One region of the Shewanella sp. ALD9 genome, then DNA from elsewhere that is predicted to be linked to it. Evidence: predicted binding sites of a transcription regulator. Region 1 holds the regulator's gene; each other region holds the start of a gene.
The links. The regulator sigma-54, encoded in region 1, starts transcription at its own class of promoters, with help from an activator protein. The targets are predictions, from matches to a motif close to GTTGGCACGNNNNTNGNNT.

Region 2: a site for sigma-54 is predicted at 3,345-3,363, ahead of flgA (flagellar basal body P-ring formation chaperone FlgA). Genes of this name have one in related genera too.
Region 3: a site for sigma-54 is predicted at 2,516-2,534, ahead of CXF88_RS03110 (nitric-oxide reductase large subunit). Genes of this name have one in related genera too.
Region 4: a site for sigma-54 is predicted at 3,526-3,544, ahead of CXF88_RS03755 (flagellar assembly protein FlgT). Genes of this name have one in related genera too.

What each region holds. Positions count from the first base shown of each region.
Region 1 covers NZ_PJCD01000001.1:537,788-542,835, reverse strand. Annotated here, with positions in the region: gene CXF88_RS02495 (KpsF/GutQ family sugar-phosphate isomerase) at 1-648, shown strand, start outside; gene kdsC (3-deoxy-manno-octulosonate-8-phosphatase KdsC) at 651-1,217, shown strand; gene lptC (LPS export ABC transporter periplasmic protein LptC) at 1,214-1,774, shown strand; gene lptA (lipopolysaccharide transport periplasmic protein LptA) at 1,761-2,342, shown strand; gene lptB (LPS export ABC transporter ATP-binding protein) at 2,339-3,070, shown strand; gene CXF88_RS02470 (RNA polymerase factor sigma-54) at 3,213-4,697, shown strand; gene hpf (ribosome hibernation promoting factor) at 4,723-5,010, shown strand; gene ptsN (PTS IIA-like nitrogen regulatory protein PtsN) at 5,013-5,048, shown strand, end outside.
Region 2 covers NZ_PJCD01000002.1:47,846-52,893, forward strand. Annotated here, with positions in the region: gene flgD (flagellar hook assembly protein FlgD) at 1-368, opposite strand, end outside; gene flgC (flagellar basal body rod protein FlgC) at 392-808, opposite strand; gene flgB (flagellar basal body rod protein FlgB) at 811-1,209, opposite strand; gene CXF88_RS03715 (protein-glutamate O-methyltransferase CheR) at 1,346-2,179, opposite strand; gene CXF88_RS03720 (chemotaxis protein CheV) at 2,252-3,172, opposite strand; gene flgA (flagellar basal body P-ring formation chaperone FlgA) at 3,542-4,249, shown strand; gene flgM (flagellar biosynthesis anti-sigma factor FlgM) at 4,324-4,653, shown strand; gene CXF88_RS03735 (flagellar protein FlgN) at 4,755-5,048, shown strand, end outside.
Region 3 covers NZ_PJCD01000001.1:668,810-673,857, reverse strand. Annotated here, with positions in the region: gene CXF88_RS03125 (DUF2955 domain-containing protein) at 1-480, opposite strand, end outside; gene CXF88_RS03120 (HlyD family secretion protein) at 601-1,659, opposite strand; gene slyA (transcriptional regulator SlyA) at 1,668-2,153, opposite strand; gene CXF88_RS03110 (nitric-oxide reductase large subunit) at 2,580-4,868, shown strand; gene norR (nitric oxide reductase transcriptional regulator NorR) at 5,011-5,048, shown strand, end outside.
Region 4 covers NZ_PJCD01000002.1:54,636-59,683, reverse strand. Annotated here, with positions in the region: gene CXF88_RS03780 (efflux RND transporter periplasmic adaptor subunit) at 1-133, opposite strand, end outside; gene CXF88_RS03775 (TetR/AcrR family transcriptional regulator) at 378-1,028, shown strand; gene CXF88_RS03770 (DUF6268 family outer membrane beta-barrel protein) at 1,178-2,110, shown strand; gene CXF88_RS03765 (LPP20 family lipoprotein) at 2,193-2,639, opposite strand; gene CXF88_RS03760 (FlgO family outer membrane protein) at 2,636-3,346, opposite strand; gene CXF88_RS03755 (flagellar assembly protein FlgT) at 3,616-4,824, shown strand; tRNA gene CXF88_RS03750 (tRNA-Arg) at 5,035-5,048, shown strand, end outside.

The sequences.
Region 1 (5,048 bases):
TTAATGCCTGTTATCCAACGTATGGGTGTACCAGTGATTGCGGTGACCGGTAAACCAGACTCCAATATGGCGCGTTTATCCAAAATCCATTTATGCATTCAAGTGCAAGAAGAAGCATGTCCATTAGGATTAGCACCCACTTCCAGCACCACTGCAACACTTGCTATGGGCGATGCATTAGCCATTGCTTTATTACAAGCAAAAGGTTTTACTCGTGATGACTTTGCCTTATCACACCCAGGTGGCTCTCTTGGAAGAAAATTACTTCTAAAAGTCGACGATGTCATGCATAAAGACGATGATTTACCGATCGTCAATGATGATATTTGTATTACTGAGGCACTTTATGAAATATCTAAAAAGGGCCTTGGCATGACGGCAGTAGTCGACCATGCCAATAAACTTGTGGGCATTTTTACCGATGGTGATTTACGCCGGGTTATCGATGCAGACGTGAATCTTCGAATCACTCCTATTGCCCAGGTTATGACCGAAAATTGTGTGACCTGCCCTGCGGGGATTTTAGCCGCACAAGCACTGCAAATCATGGATGAAAAGAGCATCAACGGACTGATTGTCGTTAATGAAAAACATCAACCGATCGGAGCATTAAACATGCTCGATATGGTTAAAGCTGGAGTCATTTAATCATGTCAGAATCAAACTCGTTTCACCAAGGATTTTACGGCCCTGTCAGCAATGATATTTGGCAACGAGCTCAAAAAATCAAACTGTTAATCTGTGATGTCGATGGAGTATTTTCAGATGGACGTATTTACCTCAGTAATGCAGGTGAAGAACTCAAAGCGTTCCACACTCGTGACGGTTATGGTGTGCGCTCTTTGCTTACCAGTGGTATCCATGTCGCCGTCATTACAGGACGTAAATCCAAGATTGTTGAAAACCGCATGACGGCATTAGGTGTAACACATATTTATCAAGGTATTGATAATAAATTTGAGCCTTTTGAGCAATTATTGTCGCTCTATAATGTGACTGCTGATGAAGTGGCTTACATTGGCGATGACATGGTAGACCTACCAGTAATGAAAGCCGTAGGACTAGCCGTTTGTGTCGGTGATGGTCATCCGTTTGTCAAACAACAGTGCCATATGACAACCACCCTCAATGGTGGCCACGGCGCACTGCGTGAACTCACCGATTTATTACTATTAAGCCAAGATAAATTTGCCAGTGCTCATGGTATGAGTATATGAGTAGAGTCACGCTAGGTATTATTGCTTTTTTTGGGCTTGCTTTTATATTGTACTGGCAAGCACAAGTAAAACGCAGTGAAATGGATGCGGTACAAATACGCGGTATTGAGCGCCCAGATTTTGTTGCAGATAACCTACGCACTACAGAATTCAACCAACTAGGTTTCGTCGAAAGTCGAGTCAGCGCCGAACACATGGAGCATTACGCCTCAAGTGACATCACTCACTTTACCAAACCTATCTACCTCATTTACCCTGAAAACGGTAAAGCACAATGGCAATTAAGTGCAGACCGTGGGCAATTGAATAAAAATACCAGCAAAGTCACATTAGAAAATAATGTTATTATTGATGCCATTGATATAGAAGAACCCCTGCAGTCACTGAGTACCCAAGCTATTACGGTGGATTTAACCACTATGATAGGATCCTCACAAGAGATGGTGTACATCAAAGGTAAAGGGTTTATTATTCAAGGTTTAGGCCTACATGCTGACTTGAATTCGCAAAAATTATCGCTACTAAGCCAGGTAGAAGGAACATATGAGCCACATTAATCGTCTCCACACTCGCGCCAATGTTATGTTATTAAGTAGCATACTTTGTATATTGAGTTTGCCTGCTATAGCGAAACAAGGGGATCTGAAACAAGAATTGAAAATCGCTTCAGTCAGTCAGTCTGCCGACATTAAGAATAATCAAATTGTTTTTAATGGTCCGGTAACGATTGTCCAAGGCACGATTAATATCAATGCAGATCAGTTACGGGCGTTTACCCCTGAAAACACCACCAGCAAGAGATTAATTGCTACTGGCACCCCGGCTACATTTTCACAAGAATTAGATGACGGTAAAATTGGTACCGCAAGTGCTAACGAAATTAGCTATGACCTTGCCACCACTACACTCACATTGACTGGCAACGCCAAATTGGATCAATCAGGTAGCCAGGTTACCGGTAATAAAATCAAGTACAACATCAGTGCTCAAGAGCTGATTGCCGAAAGTACTGGTACAGGGCAAGATCGGGTAATCACCATCATTCAACCAGAGAATTTCCAAGACGAGTCGGCGCCAAAGCAAAAACTCCCTGAAATTCCTGTTAACAAGCAGATCAAACCATGACCCAAATTACCTTAACCGCTGAAAATCTAGCTAAAAGCTATAAAGCTCGTCAAGTTGTTAAAGATGTGAGTTTAACGGTTAAAACAGGCCAAATTGTCGGTCTTTTAGGCCCCAATGGTGCAGGCAAAACCACCACCTTTTATATGGTTGTCGGCTTAGTAAAAAGCGATAAAGGCCGAATATTGATTGACGATGACGACCTTACTGCCGATCCAATGCATTTGCGCGCCCGCAAAGGTATAGGTTACTTACCACAAGAAGCCAGTATTTTCCGCAAGCTCACCGTTTACGACAACATAATGGCCGTACTGCAAACTCGCAAAGAGCTCAGCACAGACCAACGTATTGAACAGCTTGAGCACCTACTCGAAGAGTTCCACATTACTCACATACGCGACAGCCAAGGTATGTCGTTATCGGGTGGTGAACGTCGTCGTGTTGAAATTGCGCGCGCTTTAGCTGCTAATCCAAAATTTATTTTGCTTGATGAGCCCTTTGCTGGTGTTGATCCTATTTCGGTCATCGACATTAAAAAAATCATCCAACAACTTAAAAACCGCGGTTTAGGGGTATTAATTACCGACCATAACGTACGTGAAACGCTAGACGTTTGTGAGCGAGCCTATATCGTTAGCCAGGGTAATTTAATTGCCGAAGGCACACCAGATGAGATATTAAGTAATCAACAAGTTCGAGCTGTGTACTTAGGTGAACAATTCAAGCTATAGTTACTTTACTGGCCTTTTAGTCTAGCTAACTCATTTCATTGAACGATACCTAAACAACGTTAAATGTCATTGATGTTTATGGCAATCTATTACAGTTCGAGATTGTCATTTTTATGGAAAATCATCTAGGGATAAGCGGTAAATGAAAGCGTCACTCCAACTTAAAATGGGTCAACACTTAACCATGACCCCACAATTGCAGCAAGCCATTCGCTTACTGCAATTATCGTCATTGGAGCTACAGCAGGAAATCCAACAAGCATTAGATTCAAATCCATTGCTTGAAATAGAAGATGAGTTTTCTGAAGCAAAAGACTCCTTAAAAGAAAACCGCGACCAAGCGGATACAGACTTTAGTGACAACAGTATTGTTAATGTCGAAAAAGACACTTCCACCGTCGACATAGCAGAATCCATGACCAAAGAAACCATGGATGATTTAGCCATGGATACTACATGGGATGAAGTATACACAGCCTCACCTATGTCAGGTTCAGGCAGTGCAAGCATGCGCGATGACGACATGCCCTTTCAAGGTGAAACCACCGAAGGTCTGTACGAACACTTAGAATGGCAAAAAAATCTCACTCCATTTTCAGACACCGATCTCGCCATTGCCACCGCCATTATTGATGCCATTGATGAACGCGGTTATCTAACCCAAAGTACCGAAGATATTCTCGAAGCCATGGGTGATGAAAATGTGGAACTCGATGAGGTTGAGGCGGTATTAAAACGCGTTCAACACTTTGATCCTGTGGGTGTTGCAGCACGTGATTTAAGCGAATGCCTATTTATTCAATTAGCGCAATACTCTAACGACACACCCCATATCGATAATGCCCGTTTGTTAATTAAAGGCTATTTAGAGTTAATTGCTGGCCGTGATTTCAGATTATTGATGCGTAAAACAAAACTAAAAGAAAATGAGTTACGTGACGCAATCACTCTAATCCAGACACTCAATCCTCGTCCGGGCTTATTAATTACCCCCATGGATGATGAATACGTGATTCCCGATGTCACAGTATTAAAGAAAAATGGCCGTTGGGTAGTAGAGTTAAACCCAGACAACATGCCTAAAATTGGTGTTAATCAGCAATATGCAGCCATGGCTAGAGGCAGTAAAAACCCGTCGGATAGTCAATTTATTCGAGGCCATCTGCAAGAGGCTAAATGGTTTATTAAAAGTATTGAAAGCCGTAATGATACTTTACTTAAAGTGGCAAATTGCATTGTGCAATTTCAGCAAGGCTTTTTTGAATATGGCGAAGAAGCCATGAAGCCTATGGTGCTCAATGATATCGCTGAAGCCGTAGAAATGCATGAATCGACCATTTCACGAGTCACCACACAAAAATATATGCATACCCCTCGTGGCTTATTTGAACTAAAATACTTCTTCTCTAGCCATGTCAGTACTGATGATGGCGGGGAATGCTCATCAACGGCCATTCGTGCTTTTATCAAAAAGCTGGTTGCCGCAGAAAACCAGAAAAAACCACTGAGTGACAGTAAAATGGCTCAGCTTCTGGCAGAACAGGGCATAAACGTTGCTCGTCGTACGATAGCAAAATACCGTGAAGCAATGATGATCCCGCCCTCAAACCAACGTAAGAGTTTATAACCTACTAGGCAATGGAGGATTTTTTATGCAAATAAGTCTGACTGGACGTCATGTCGAAATAACAGAATCTTTACGTGAATACATCCACAGTAAATTTTCAAAGCTTGAACGACACTTCGATCAGATCCATAATGTACACGTTGTGCTCAATGTAGAAAAATTACAACAAAAAGCAGAAGCCAAAATCAACATTAATGGCGCAGAAATTTTTGCAATGTCAGAAAGTACTGATATGTATGCTGCAATAGACGCCCTGATAGACAAACTCGACCGTCAGGTAATTAAACACAAAGAGAAGAATACAAAACACTAACGATGGAACTTTGTACCATTCTGCAGCCGGAATGCACT
Region 2 (5,048 bases), on a different contig from region 1:
TGTAACGCCTGGCTAGAACTCATCACAGTATTAAGGTTAAGGATTTCATCATTAAGATTTGAAATACCATCGACTGTAGAAAACGATGCCATTTGGGCAATCATTTGATCGTTATCAACCGGTTTAAACGGATCTTGCATCGACAATTGCTGACTGAGTAAAGCAAAAAAATCTTCTTGCTTTAACATCTGATCTTTTGATTCAGGGATAGCACTTTCTTCAGGCAAACGAATTCCGTCAAGGAAAGGATTACCCGTAGTTGTGCTGGTCGTATTTGTCTGTACAGAACTTTTCGTTGTAGCGCTAGTATTAGATGCACTACTGGATTGTTGCGGTAAAGACTGACTGTAAGAATTAACGAGGCTCATTGTTACCTCCTTGAATAATCATACTATTTACCCATCCTTAATGTCTGTTGCAACATAGACTTTGTTGCATCAGCCACCTGAACGTTCATTTGATAAGAACGCGATGCAGAAATCATATCCGCCATTTCTTCCATCACATTGACATTAGGTTTATAGATAAAACCATCCCCATCCGCCATGGGATGGTCTGGCGAGTATTCTTTTAATAATGGCTTATTACTTTCGACAATGCCTTTAACGGTTACGCCAGGCGAACTGTTTTGCTGGCTATTGGCTTTTAGCATTTCGGCTTCAAAAACAGGATGACGCGCGCGGTAGGTTTTATCGACACTGCTAGACACAGAATCAGCATTGGCAATATTACTGGCGGTGGTATTCAAACGCACTGACTGCGCAGACATACCTGAACCAGAAACATTAAAAATATTAAATAAACTCATAATTAATCACCTCGCAATGCTTTACGCATGCCACTAAATTTTCCCTCAAGAAAGCCTAATGACATTTGATATTCGAGCGCATTTTGCATAAATGCTGCTTGCTCTTTCTGCGTATCGACAGTATTACCATCGCCAGTATCAGCTTGATTTGGCATACGATATTGAACATGCTGTTGACTTAACGCCGTTAAATCAAAATGTTTCTCTGTGGTTTGGCTCATACTCAAGCCTGTCTGATGCGAGCTTGCCGCTTGCATAGCAGAAGCAAAATTGACATCTTGAGCTTTATAATGAGGAGTATTGGCATTGGCGATATTACTTGAAATCACTTCTGCTCTTTGAGCTCGAATGCCCAAAGAGTATTGGTGAACACCTAATGCATTATCGAAATTAATCGCCATAAAATTGCCTCCATCAGCTAACTGGTAGAAATAAAGCAAAGGTTATGCCAACAATTTAATTTATGAGGTAATAAAAGATAAAAACAAACATGCCGACGAATGTCGGCATGATAAATAGATTAAGTTATTATATTATCTAGGTTTTCTTTTGATAATAAATCCCAGGATTACAGCGAACCATATTAAATTCTTCGGTTAATCCCGCAAGAGATTCTGACGCACCCAAAAATAAAATACCTTTAGGATTAAGTGCGGCAGCAAATTGCCGCAAAATTTTAGCCTTTGCCTCAGGAGCAAAGTAAATCAACACATTGCGGCAAAAAATAATATCGTATTTACCTAATAGGCTATAACTTTCAAGTAGATTATGGGCTCTAAAGTTAACTAATCGCTTCACATTATCTTTAACTTTCATGTTACCCGAAGGTAAAGCATCAAAAAACTGACGTTTACGTTCTTCAGACAAACCACGAGCAAGTGCTAAACCATCATATTCAGCATTTTTACAACGATCTAGCATAGAAGGTGATAAATCTGTTGCCTGAATTGTCGCGCCTCCTGGTAAAGCACCAGGTTTACGTTGTTGATATTCCAACACCGTCATGGCCAACGAATAAGGTTCTTGACCTGAAGAGCACGCAGCCGACCAAATTTTTAATGGCCTGCCAAGCTTACTGTATTCAGGCAATAGAGTATTGTGCAGTAATTCAAATGGATAACGGTCTCGAAACCATAACGTTTCATTGGTGGTCATCGCATCTATCACTTCAGCGCGCAGTTGCCGTTCTATCGGTTTCATCGACTTTTTAACTACCTCAGACAAAGAAGGCAAATTATGCTTCCCCATCAAAGGCGCTAAACGACTGCGGACTAAATATTGTTTGTTCTCACCTAACACAATACCGCTATGCTGTTCTAAAAACAGCCTAAATTGATTGTACTCTGCTTCAGCAAGTGATTTATCTGTCACATTATCTTCCTAATAGGTAAGCCTATGAACTCAACCTCCAATATTTTGCAATCTTTTGCAATAATAAAAGGTTTATAAACTTAAATGTTTGTTAACCGCAGCGGCTAACTCATCGGGGTTAAACTTAGCAATAAAGTCGTTAGCCCCTACTTTTTGTACCATCGCTTGGTTAAATACACCACTTAATGATGTGTGCAATACTACTTTAATATTCTTTAATTTTGGATCATTACGAATTTCAGCCGTTAAGGTATAACCATCCATTTCAGGCATTTCAATATCAGAAATGATTAACGGAATTTCAACTGAAACATCATCCATTTCTGCGGCAATACTTTTCAGTTTTTCCAGCGCCTCTCTACCATCTTTAGCGGTATCGATTTGCAGATTTAATGACTCTAACGAACGAATAATTTGTTTGCGTGCTACAGCAGAATCATCAATAACCATAATATGATAATGCTGTTCTCTATCAATAGTTAATGCTTCATTGAGCTCTTTACTGATAGAAGTCTTAACCGGTGAAATTTCATCAAGAATTTTTTCAACATCTAAAATCTCTACCAACTCACCTTCAATCTCTGTCACCGCAGTTAAATAAGAAGAGCGGCCAGAACCTTGCGGTGGAGGCATAATCGCTTCCCAATTCATGTTGATAATACGTTCAACTGAACTGACTAAAAAGCCTTGAATACTACGGTTATATTCAGAAATGATAATAAAGCAATTTTCTGTTGATGTCAGTGGGCGTCCACCCGTTGCGGCACTTAAATCGATAACGGAAATGGTTGCGCCACGAATATGAGCAACACCTTTAACAAAACGGTTTAATTTAGGCAACGTAGTCAGTGGTGGGCATTGCAAAACCTCTTTCACTTTAAACACGTTAATGCCAAACCGTTGACGGCCGCTAAGCCTAAACAATAGTAGCTCGAGTCTGTTTTGCCCGACAAGTTGGGTACGTTTATTTACTGAATCTAAAATGCTCGACATAACAAGGCCTTGTAGTTAACTGTCACCCAAAAGGATAAAAATTGTTCTTTGAAATTATAGTAAACCTTGGTTTAGCATAATACGGTTAGTACATATCTTACTGATGGTCACTCAATTTGAGTGTAAACCATCACCAATGTAACAAATACATCTCAATTTAATGAATCAAAAAGTGGGCATGCAACTTGCTTTAATTTTGTATAAATTAGCTCGCACTGTGAACTGACACTTTTTTGACGAAGGGATAATGTTATTCTTATGTCCCCTAGCCCATTTATTTTAGCTTATTGTGTATGCAGAGATTACTCGCATATTTTTCGTTTTTCAAAGTATAGGTGCATTCTGGCAAAACAAGCTAGTATCTTCATTATGAAAGTATTTTTTTTATGTTTTTTGTGTTCAATAACATTTTCTTTGCCTGCAATTGCTAGCGAAGAAATTATCACACCTTCACTATCGACCATTTATGCGTTAGCTAAAGAGGCGGTAGCCAAAAAAATTGATGCTGACTCAAAAGCTAAAGTGCAAATAACCCCACAAAACCTTGAGGGCAGAATCAGTCCACCAGCCTGTTACCCACCGATTAATGTCGAACTTGCCAGTGAACGGGCTATTAGTCGAAATAACATGGTAAAACTCAGTTGTAATAGCCCTGACTATGACTATCCATGGCAAATGTATCTCTCTGTTCGAGTCGAAATCCAATACCCTGTTGTGGTGGCCAACCAACTATTGTCCCCTGACCAAATTATTGGCGAACATCATTTACAAGTCATGTATGTTGACCAATATAGCTTAAAAGGTCAGTTTTTTTCCGACACCACGACATTAATCGGCTCGCGGGTGAAACGTCGGGTAGCGAAAGACTCTCCAGTATTAAGTAATAACCTGTGCTTTGTTTGCAAAGGTGACACTGTTTCTATTTATGCTAAAACCACTAATGTAGAAATAAAAACCCTTGGAGAAGCACTGCGTGATGGCAATATCGATGAGGTTATCAGAGTAAAAAACAGTAACACTAGCAAACAATTCGATGCGGTTGTAATTGGCGTTGGCGAAGTTGAAGTAAGAATGTAAAATAGCGTTAAAGTTTTTTCCTGGGGTGCCGATAGCCTGATTGGAAAACCTGATTCATTACGCTGGAGCCTCCCATGGCAATTGATATTAAGCATAACACTGCTACCAATACACAAATGCGCACTGCACGTGACACGCAGTCTGCTACGCAATCTACAACTACTGCAGCCCCAAAATCAGCTGCACCGGTTAAAACAGATTCCGTTAGCATTACCTCTCAAGCTCAACAGCTTCAGAGCGCACAAACAAAAATGGCATCGTTACCAGAAGTAGACCAAAAAAAGGTCGCTGAAATTAAGCAAGCAATCTCTGAGGGACGATATAAAGTCGATCCAGAAAAGCTTGCAGCGAATATTGCCAGCTTTGAAGCAGAGCTAGGCGGTTTATCGTTTGACAGAGAGTAACCGTTAAACGTTACTCTTTAACTTGTTTTAACGACACACAGATAATAGGTGCAAACTTGCATCATAGAGCAGTGTTAGTTAAAAAAACCTAAGAGTAATTTATGACAGAGTTAAACCAGCCATTACACAAGCAAGCAAGCGAAGATCAACGCAAAGAGCTACACCAACTGCTTGATAGTCAAAATCAGACATTAACGCAGCTGAAATCGCTGATTGTTGAAGAGAAAGCGGCATTATCCAAACAAGATGCCGACAAACTGCTGGCGCTTTCCAAAGATAAAACCCAGTGCTTATTCAATATGAAAGCCACTGACGAAAAACTGGCAAGCCACTCACAGCACAATCTGCTCACCACCGATACTGAACTGGTACAACAAGTCTCACGAGCTAAAACT
Region 3 (5,048 bases), 130 kb from region 1:
ATCGGGCCATAAAGCCGTCATAGCATAAGCGATTACAACAGAGGCCGCTGTCGCCCAAAAATTACTGAAAATGAGATTATTAATATCGACACTCGGATAACTGGCAAAGTGCAGCATAATGCTTAAGCTGATAACCCCGTTAGCGCCAAATAAAAACAAACTACCGCGTGACATTGCCGCAAAACGATACAAAAATAGCACAAACACGATAGGTAATATCACCCCAGCGTGAGAGCCAAATAAACCGCCTAAAATACCCACTTCAATCCCAGACATTACAGATGATGCCAATAATTGCCTCATCGCATGTGCATTCATCACAGGGACTAAACCCAGTAACAACATTGGAGTGACGGTAAAAAACACACCATAACTGAGATCGAAAAACTTGCATATCGCAAACCCTAGCGTGGCGCCTGTTGCAATGCGTAAACATTGGCGTAAATCGTTTTGAGTCAAAGGACTATGGCGTAATAACATATGAACAACCTACGACATTGATACAAGATACTGCACGCAAATAAATTAACCTGCAGCATTGCCTTGAGTGTGAATTGGTGTAATGAGTATTAACAATCAATATTGGGCTTAACTGCGGCGTTAATAGATATAATGCAGCGTGCTGATAACCTTAATTTGAACCTTGGCTAGAAAGCCAAGTAAACCGCTATTAGGTACTAATTGCACCGTTGCACGTGCTCCAGCGGGTAATGCATTAACGCCTTGGTGGTCAAGTTCAAGGTGTAATCGTAAGCGTTGAGCATCACGTACCCAACGTACCGATTCTTGCGGATCAGCTAAACGGCCATTGGCATCAAATTGCCCGGCACTCACACCGGCATCTACGGTACTCACTTTGGCATGATATAAACGTCCAGGTTGACCATCAAATGCAATAAGCGCAGTTGATTGTGGCTCAATACCGCGTAAACTTTTTTCTCTAAAATCAGCAATAATATCGACGTTTTCTGACACTACAGCTAATAGCGGCTGTCCAACAGTGGCAAAGCTGCCGACTTCTAACTGTAAGTTAGTCACCACGCCATTTTGGTCTGCGCGAATTTGAGTGTATGACAGGTTTAATTCTGCTTGAGCTAAACGATTTTGAGCTTGACGGACTTTTAAATTATCTTCGCCATTGCGTCCACGACTTACCACTAGCTTAGTTAAGCGAGCTTTAGCGGCAAGTAAATTGGCCTGCGCCGTGACGGCCTCACTTTGAGCTTGATCAGTTAACTGCTGCGATACACCTCGGGAGGCATACAGAGCATCAAGGCGTTTTGCTTCACTATTTCTCTGCTGTGCACTACTTTGATTTGCCTGAACATCTGCTTTGGCTGCTAGTATCGATGCATCAAGTTCAGCGTTATCTTGTTTTGCTTGCTCTAACGCCAATGTAGCTTGCTCAGCCGCTAACTCGTAAGGGGCTGAGTCGATGCTAAATAACACATCACCTTTAGCCACAAGTTGGTTATTTTCGACGGCAATAGATGCAATTTTACCACTGACTTGTGGCGTCACTTTAGTGACCATTCGTGTGGCCATGGCTTGCGGCGTCATAGGCATTACTGCATCGGCAAACATAAAGTAACCAAACACCATTACAAACATAAAAATAGCGATTTTAACGAGTCGAGCAAATTGTTGATCTGGGGTCATGTTATTTCTCATTCAGGAATTTTGTTGTCTTGTTCAGTGTTCTTATGCAGCGCAGCAAGAGCATTATCACTAATAAGACTAATGACACGTTCAAATTCACTTAATTCTTGGCTGCTAATACCTGCAAGTAAATCGCGACGAACCAACATAATGCGGCTTTCCATCTGCTTAAGCATGTCGATGCCTTCAGGAGTTAAGCTGACTATTCGTGCTCGCTTATCGTTCTCGCAGCAGCGGCGCTGTATATATCCTTGCTGTTCTAACTGGCTCAAAGTGCGCATTAAAGAGGGCAATTCTATCTCTAAAGCATCGGCAAGCACCTTTTGGCTCACGTTATCGCCCAAGCGCAGTAACTTCCACAGCGCAGTCCAGCGAGGGTGAGTTAACCCTAATGGTACGAGCTCCGCGTCTGCAGCGGTGCGCCATAAACGATGTAATCGCCCTAAGTGCTCAGCAAGTGAAAGTTCTTTTAATCGCTCTAATTCTTTATACATAATAAATTGCCATTTAGTTAGCGTGCTAAGCATTATAACAACTTAGCATGCTAAGTAAATGACTGATGTTAATTAATCCATAAAACCTCTATAGCGTTGAAACTAATTTATTGATAACTGTGACTAAAAATGACTAGCGTTGATTACACGAACAAGAAAGATTAGGCCTTTAGTCACATGACATTACCTGGAAAAGAGAACATGAGTGTTATTTAGACAAAGATGATCAGTATCACCAAAACAAAGTGTCACTTTGACATTAACAGTCTTTTTGACACTCATTAAATATGTCACTTTGACAACATATTAACGACAGGTAAAAACAAAATTCATTAATAACAGTAACTTAATAACAATAAAAAGTTGGCACGACTTGTGTAATGCTCTGGTCATCTGTATCAAAATGACTTTGCGCTAAGAGGACTTATGAGCAAAAATAAACTCACCGGCATTGCACTGCTAATCGTGCTAGTGGCTTCCTTCACGGTATTACTCAGTTTAGGCAGCGGCATATATCGAGAAAAACCGCCGATTCCAACGGCTTTCACTGACACCAGTGGCCAACCCATATTTACCAAAAATGATATTGAGCAAGGCCAACTTGTATGGCGTTCAATGGGCGGGCATCAGTTAGGATCAATTTGGGGCCATGGTTCTTATGTGGCACCAGATTGGACTGCAGATTGGTTACATCGTGAAGCCCAAGCTTGGTTGTCTATCACCGCAAACGAGCGCTATAACCGCGATTTCACTGAACTCGATTCAGAACAGCAAGCCGGTTTAGAAAAAGGCTTAAGAGATGATATTCGCCATAACACAGTGATCAAAGGTACTGGGGGTGAAACTCACGTCGCGCTGTCAAATACCCGAATTGCGGCAATTAATGAAGTGACTAAGCACTATTTATCGTTATTTGGTGATGATCCTGCATTAAGTTCATTACGTGAACAATATGCCATGAAAGAAGGCACTATCACTGATGCTGAACATCGTGAATTGTTAAATGCCTTCCTCTTTTGGGGAGCGTGGGCTGCGGTAACTGAGCGCCCTGGTTATGATTATACTTATACCAATAACTGGCCATACGATCCACAAATTGGCAACGTCCCCACTTCAGACAACATTGTTTGGTCAGTACTAAGCTTAGTGACATTGCTTCTTGGTATTGGCATGCTGGCTTGGCATCACGCCACCTGCAAAGAGGAACCATTGCCAGAACCAGCCAAAGGTGATCCATTATTTTTTACTAAACCTACTCCATCGCAAAAAGCCGTCGGAAAGTATTTTGTTACTGCTATTGGACTGTTTTTACTGCAAATATTAGTTGGCGGAATTACCGCGCATTACGCAGTTGAAGGCCAAGAATTTTATGGTTTCCCAATATCTGAAATTCTGCCTTATTCTGTTACCCGTACTTGGCATACTCAACTCGCAGTATTTTGGATTGCCACTGCATGGTTAGGCACAGGGCTATATATTGCCCCTGCACTATCAGGATACGAGCCGAAGTATCAACGCTTAGGGGTAAACGTTCTTTGGGTCGCGTTGGTCGTTATCGTATTGGGATCTATGGCTGGTGAATGGATTGGCGTACAACAATACTTTGACCTAGACATGAACTATTTATTCGGACATCAAGGATATGAGTACATTGATTTAGGACGCGTATGGCAAATATTATTGTTTGTGGGCTTATTAATTTGGACCGTGTTAATCACTGCAGCTATGCGCCCAGCATTAAAAGTTGACAGCGACATACTGCCGGCAATTTGGATTCTATACGCCTCTTGTGTCGCCATCGGTTTGTTTTATGGTGCCGGCCTGTTTATGGGCAAACACTCAAACCTTGCCATCGCTGAATACTGGCGTTGGTGGGTGGTCCACTTATGGGTAGAAGGCTTCTTTGAAACATTTGCAACAGCCGTTATCGCATTAATGTTAGTTCGCTTAGGCCTTATCCGTGCACGCAGTGCCAACGGTGCGGTATTATTCACAACAGTGGTGTTTTTAACTGGCGGCTTAATCGGCACCTTACATCATTTATACTTTACCGGTACCCAAACCTCAGTCATTGCTTGGGGAGCCATATTCTCGGCACTTGAAGTGGTGCCGTTAGCATTAATTGGTTTTGAAGCTGTGGGAACCTATCGTTTACGTAAAGCGAGCCCTTGGATGGAACGTTATCACTGGGTCATTATGTTCTTTGTCGCCACCTCATTTTGGAACTTAATTGGTGCCGGTGTATTAGGTTTCTTAATTAATCCACCAATATCGCTTTATTTTATCCAAGGTTTAAATACTACTGCGACACATTCTCATGGTGCATTTATGGGCGTGTACGGTATGTTAGGTATAGGGCTAATGCTATTCTGTTTACGCGGATTAACAGGCGATATGCAATGGAACCAAAAATACCTTAAAGGGGCATTCTGGACATTAAATATCGGCTTAGCAGCAATGCTGTTTATGTCATTATTGCCTGTCGGAATTGTGCAGTTCTTTGCGGTCATTGACCACGGCTATTGGTATGCTCGTTCACCCGCTGTGATCCACAGCGATTTAGTGGAAAGCCTTGTATGGACACGAATGTTTGGTGACATTATCTTCAGTATTGGTGGATTATTGATGGCGGCGTTCTTATTTGACATCATCAAGAAAGCCATTGCTAGCAAAGGCGTTAAAGCGAAACAAGCTAGTCCATTAACGATTAACTAAGTATGCATTAATAAACACGCTTTGATAACCATCATCAGGGGCCTTTGTGGCCCCTTTAGTTTCAACAATTTGGGCTTTACCCTTGTTGTTATATTCACACTTGTCATAATGACACTTATTATGTTCCTTTCTGGAGTTTAGCATGGCATTGAGACAAGCTGACTTAACCCGTATCGCACT
Region 4 (5,048 bases), on a different contig from region 1:
GTGACAATACCGTTTGATACTCAGTTGTTTGTGAATGCTCTTTTACCTCAGAGCCACAACCGCCTAATGAGATTAAGCTTAAACCTAGCGCCCAGTATCGAATGATTGGGGTGAATGTCTTTGACGCGTACATAAGTTTATTCCTTGCAAAGCAATATATTGTGCCAATGTTGATTTATCTTAAAAACCAGTGTTAATAACAATAAGCGAACTCATTAACCGCAAATTGTGACTTGTAGCTTAAATGTTAACTAGACTCGGTAGTCTAGTTTTATAAAACTAGACTGTCCAGTCTATTTTTAGTTACTATAACGCTAAATAATGAGTAGTAACGCTGACACTCGATTGTGCTTAATGGGTTAATTTACGGAACCAACATGATAAAAAAACACACATCGCTTAATAACATTGAACAGGTTAGTTTGAGCCGCAGTGAGCAAAAGCGGGCTCAAGTACTTGAGTCTGCGATTGACCTTTTTTGCCATCAGGGTTTTCCTAATACCAGCATGGACGAAGTGGCAAAACATGCCGGTGTATCAAAACAAACCGTTTACTCTCATTTTGGTTCCAAAGATGATTTGTTTGTTTCCGCGATTGAGTCTAAATGTGTTGTGCATCAACTCACTGGCGAAGCTTTAATTGATGCAGCAAATCCACAACGGGTTATTTTGCAGTTTGCTCTGCAATTTGGTGAAATGATTGTTAGCAAAGAAACAATGACAGTATTTAAAACTTGCGTAGCTCAAGCAGACACTCACCCAGAAGTGTCTAGATTGTTTTATGACGCAGGTCCCAAGCACGTACTCGGACTGATTAGAAATTACTTAAAAAAGGTCAATGAACATGGCGAATACTTTTTTGAAAATCCGCACGAAAGCGCAGTTAGATTGTGTTTAATGTTATTTGGCGAACTAAAATTACGTTTAGAGCTAGGATTAGAGATAGGTGATTTACTGACAACTAGGCAACAATATTTACAAGATACTGCCGAGATGTTTTTGCGAGCCCACCAAGTAGACGTAAAATAAGCCAATAAAAGTTGAACTTAATTGGCGCGATAACAGTATTATCGTAATTAAACTAAGGTGCTATTAACCCAACGTGCTATTAAGCCAAGGTGCAGTTAAGCCAAGTTAATAGCTAACTTATCTCATTATTTGAAGGGAAGCAGATTGATATGACGCTTTATAACGTTAACGTAATTCAGCCAAAATCATTGAGTACATCAGCTTTGTCAATTTTGCTAGCATCGGGACTGTTGTTAAGTCAGCATGCTTTAGCAGCGCCAGAACGTTCACCATTTTCGCTCACTGTGGCTCGTACATCAACGGGTACCGCTAATGTTGGGGCTGATAGCAATAACCCTAATCAGTTACAACGTGATGCTTGGAAGACCAGTTTTTCGGCCAGCATGCCACTCAATCGTCAGTGGTCAATTGGGGCAAATCTAGGCTACGATAATCTCGATTACGACTGGGATATGAACCAAAACACTCTGTTACGCAGCAGTACTGAACCTTGGTCAACCATACATCAGTACAGTGCTGGTTTATCGTTATCTTACCGTCTTGATAATCATTGGATGTTTCTTATAGCCCCCAAACTGCAATACGCCTATGCCGATACTGCATCATCTTCAAATGCGCAAAGTTATGGTGTCGTTGCCTCGGGCATGTACCGCTTTGATTCCGGCAATATGCTCGGCTTTGGTGTTGCATACTTAAATGATATTTCAGAAGTGCGCACCGTACCTTACTTAGCCGTGCGTTGGCAGATAAACGAGAAGTGGGTACTTGCTAACCCGTTCCAAGCTGGTTTTAGTGGTCCTGCAGGATTAGAGTTAAGTTATCAGTATAACCGTGACTGGAGTTTCGGTGTGGGTAGCTCAATGCGAACAGAACGTTTTTTAATTGCTGATGATGACAAAACCATTGAAGTAGAAGAATGGGTAGGCTTTGCTCGCGCAGGCTGGCAAGCAACTAGTAATGTTAGCCTTAATGCGTACGCAGGTTATTATTTTGGTGGCGAAATGGAGTTAAGTTACCCAGACGTTACGGAAGACATGGAAAACCAAGCAGCATTAGGTTTAGTGTTTAAACTGACGTTTTAATGATAAGTGTTAACCTAATATAATAAAAATGCCGCTGATATCAGCGGCATTTTTATATCAACAAGTTAGCGTAAACGTTCAATTAAAAGTAAGTAACTTCTTTTACGCGTTTAGGACGATTTTGTTGTTCGTACAACTGCCATACTTGTTTAAAGTCCAGAGCTAGCTCCGTGACATAAAACTCACCAGAAGGGTAGGTCTTAACCACTTTAGCGCCGCGAATAATACCACTCACGCTAGATTTAACGTTGTCGTCAGTTAGTAACCATTCACTTACGTCGCTATTAGCCGAAATTTTTTGTCCATATACTTGCTCAGCCAACTCTCGGTAAGCGGCAATTTTTGAAGCTTGCATCGCCATTAAAATACGATGTGATGGCTCTTTACTGGGCTGAGTCGCCAACGGGGCATAACCAATTGCCGTTAGCGTTGGGAACGAGGCTGGCGCTTCGGTTTCCCACTGAACATATTTATCTTTGCTCACACAGCCAGTGAGCAGCAATAGCATAATTAACATCAACGACTTCATAGTTTATCTCCTAATACGGTGTAACGACTGTCGCCCTTATTCTCGTGGCGATACAGTAAACCATTGCGTGATTCAATGAGTTCAGAGGGTTGTAAATAACCCGACAAACTCGATGCTGCCACAAATGATTGCACCGCTGAAAGGACGCGATTATTGGTCACATTAACCACTCGGCCGTTAAACACAATACCTTCAGGGGTTAGGGTCATGGTTGACACTAATACGTGTGAAACCGGTAAATCTGCACGTAACAGTTCCCAGTTGCGGCTCAACATAAACTCGCCTTGTTCTGTGGCGCGCAAATTTGTCGCCACATTTAAATCGACTAAGTTAAATTCATGAGCGTGGAACGCCGCGAGTAATCCTTGTTGTAACTGTAATGCTAATTCATTGGTTGCATTTAAATTACTGGTCATCACTGGCGTAGAAATCAGCAGTGGTTGATCTGGGCGCAAGGCGTCGTTTTGTAACACTAACTCGTTGACTAACTTTTCTGCCCACACATTCACTTGGCCTTTGGGTGATATTCCCGCAGCCTGAATATCATAAGCCAGTTTATCGTGATAAACCTCATCTTCGTCGACGATTTTGACAAATTTACCGTTATTACTAAAGGCAAGGTTATTGGCAGCATTAGGCGTTTGGGTGCATGCCGCTAACGATAACGACGCAAGCATGACCGTGGAGATAAAAAGCCTGTTAATCATAATAATTCCTCTAACAAATAATGCCGCTAGTCTTGGTATAAATGAGTCATTTAATCGCCTTGTCCATCGATAACTAAGGCCAATTATGTACTCTTTATTATTGGTTTCTTTATATCGGCAAATGCGTTAAAAGCTTTACTGTAATAGTGCAACATCGAAAATAACCACTAATATAGTGAGTCGGCACAATTTTTGCTTTGATTAAAATAGAGTAAGCTGAATTTACACAATTGTGCAAAATAGACGATTTTTTGACATTAGGACATTGTATGTTGATCCGACACAGCCCTGTTATCCGAACAAAAACCTTTAATCACCTTGCCGTAATAGCAATGCTATGCGTGAGTGCATTGTGTGTAACGTCGTCGGTATTGGCTGAACAAATTGAAGTAACTGGTAAGGCTAAAATCGTGAATGGCGATATAGATAAAGCCCGTGAAGACGCCATAAGCCAAGCATTAAATTACGCCAGTTTAAAAGCCGGGGTTAACTTTTCCAGCGAACAACAAGTCAACCAAGGTCGGCTTACTCAAGATACCTTTCAAATTCAGCGGATGGGATCGGCCAATAACGTTGAATTAATGAGTGAAATGATCAGCCAACACACCATTACCGTGGTGTTACAGCTTGAACTCAGCGAACAAGAACCTAACGCTCAATGTAAAAGCCAGTCTCTCAAGGCCGCGATTATGTTGCCACAAGCCTATTTACAAGAACGCGAACAGTTGCGTTATGGCCAATTAGCTCACTTTGAAGAGCGAATCACCGAGCAATTAGGTAAAGCTATCAATGCGCAGTCGCGATACAGTTTTGCACGACTACATGCAGATGAAAAAATTGATAACACCAATCAACTGGTCAACTTTAAAGGATACCGTATTCCCAGTTGGTTAGGCGAAATTACCGACAGCCAATATCTGCTGCAACCTGAAATCATTGATATTTCGACCGAGCCAGCTCAAAGCAGTTATATGGGCTTTGTCGAGGATGATCCACTAAGGCAGTTTATTTTTAAATTAACCCTTTACCATGGGATCAGCGGTGAAGTAGTGTGGTCAGAATCATTCGCCACCTCAGCGCCTTGGGAATTTGAAAGACAAGAAATCGTCTCACCTGCTAACCAGCGCTTTTGGCGATCATCTTATGGTCAGGCGATCAGCGATATTTTACAGCAAAGCGTGATGTCGCTGGATAAGCAGTTAAACTGTCGTCCATTACTAGGCCAAATTGTCGCCAGGCAAGGGGATCGTATTATCATCAATTTAGGTCGTAAAAATGGTGTTAAAATGGGTGATAAGTTCCAAATCGTATTACAAAAAAATATCCCAGACAGATTTAATTCCATGCGTGCCATCGCCACAAAAAGCCGTGCCAATGTGGTTATCGAACAAGTTACCGAAGACAGCTCAACCGCGATATTTGACGGCATCGACAGTGCAGATAATATTCAAGTAAATGATATTGCGATTAAGAACTAATGATTGGTTACTAGAAGCTAATTGTTCAAAATTAAGTGCTAAGTGCTAAGTGCTAAGTGCTAAGTGCTAATAGATAAGAGTAAGTCGATAAGAGTAAGTCGATAAGAGTAAGTCGATAAGAGTAAGGCGATTATGAATTAGTTGGTTATTAATCAAGCAATTAAATATAAAAGGTTTAATTCGATTATAAACTCAGTATAATAACTGGGTCTCTCTATAGCTCA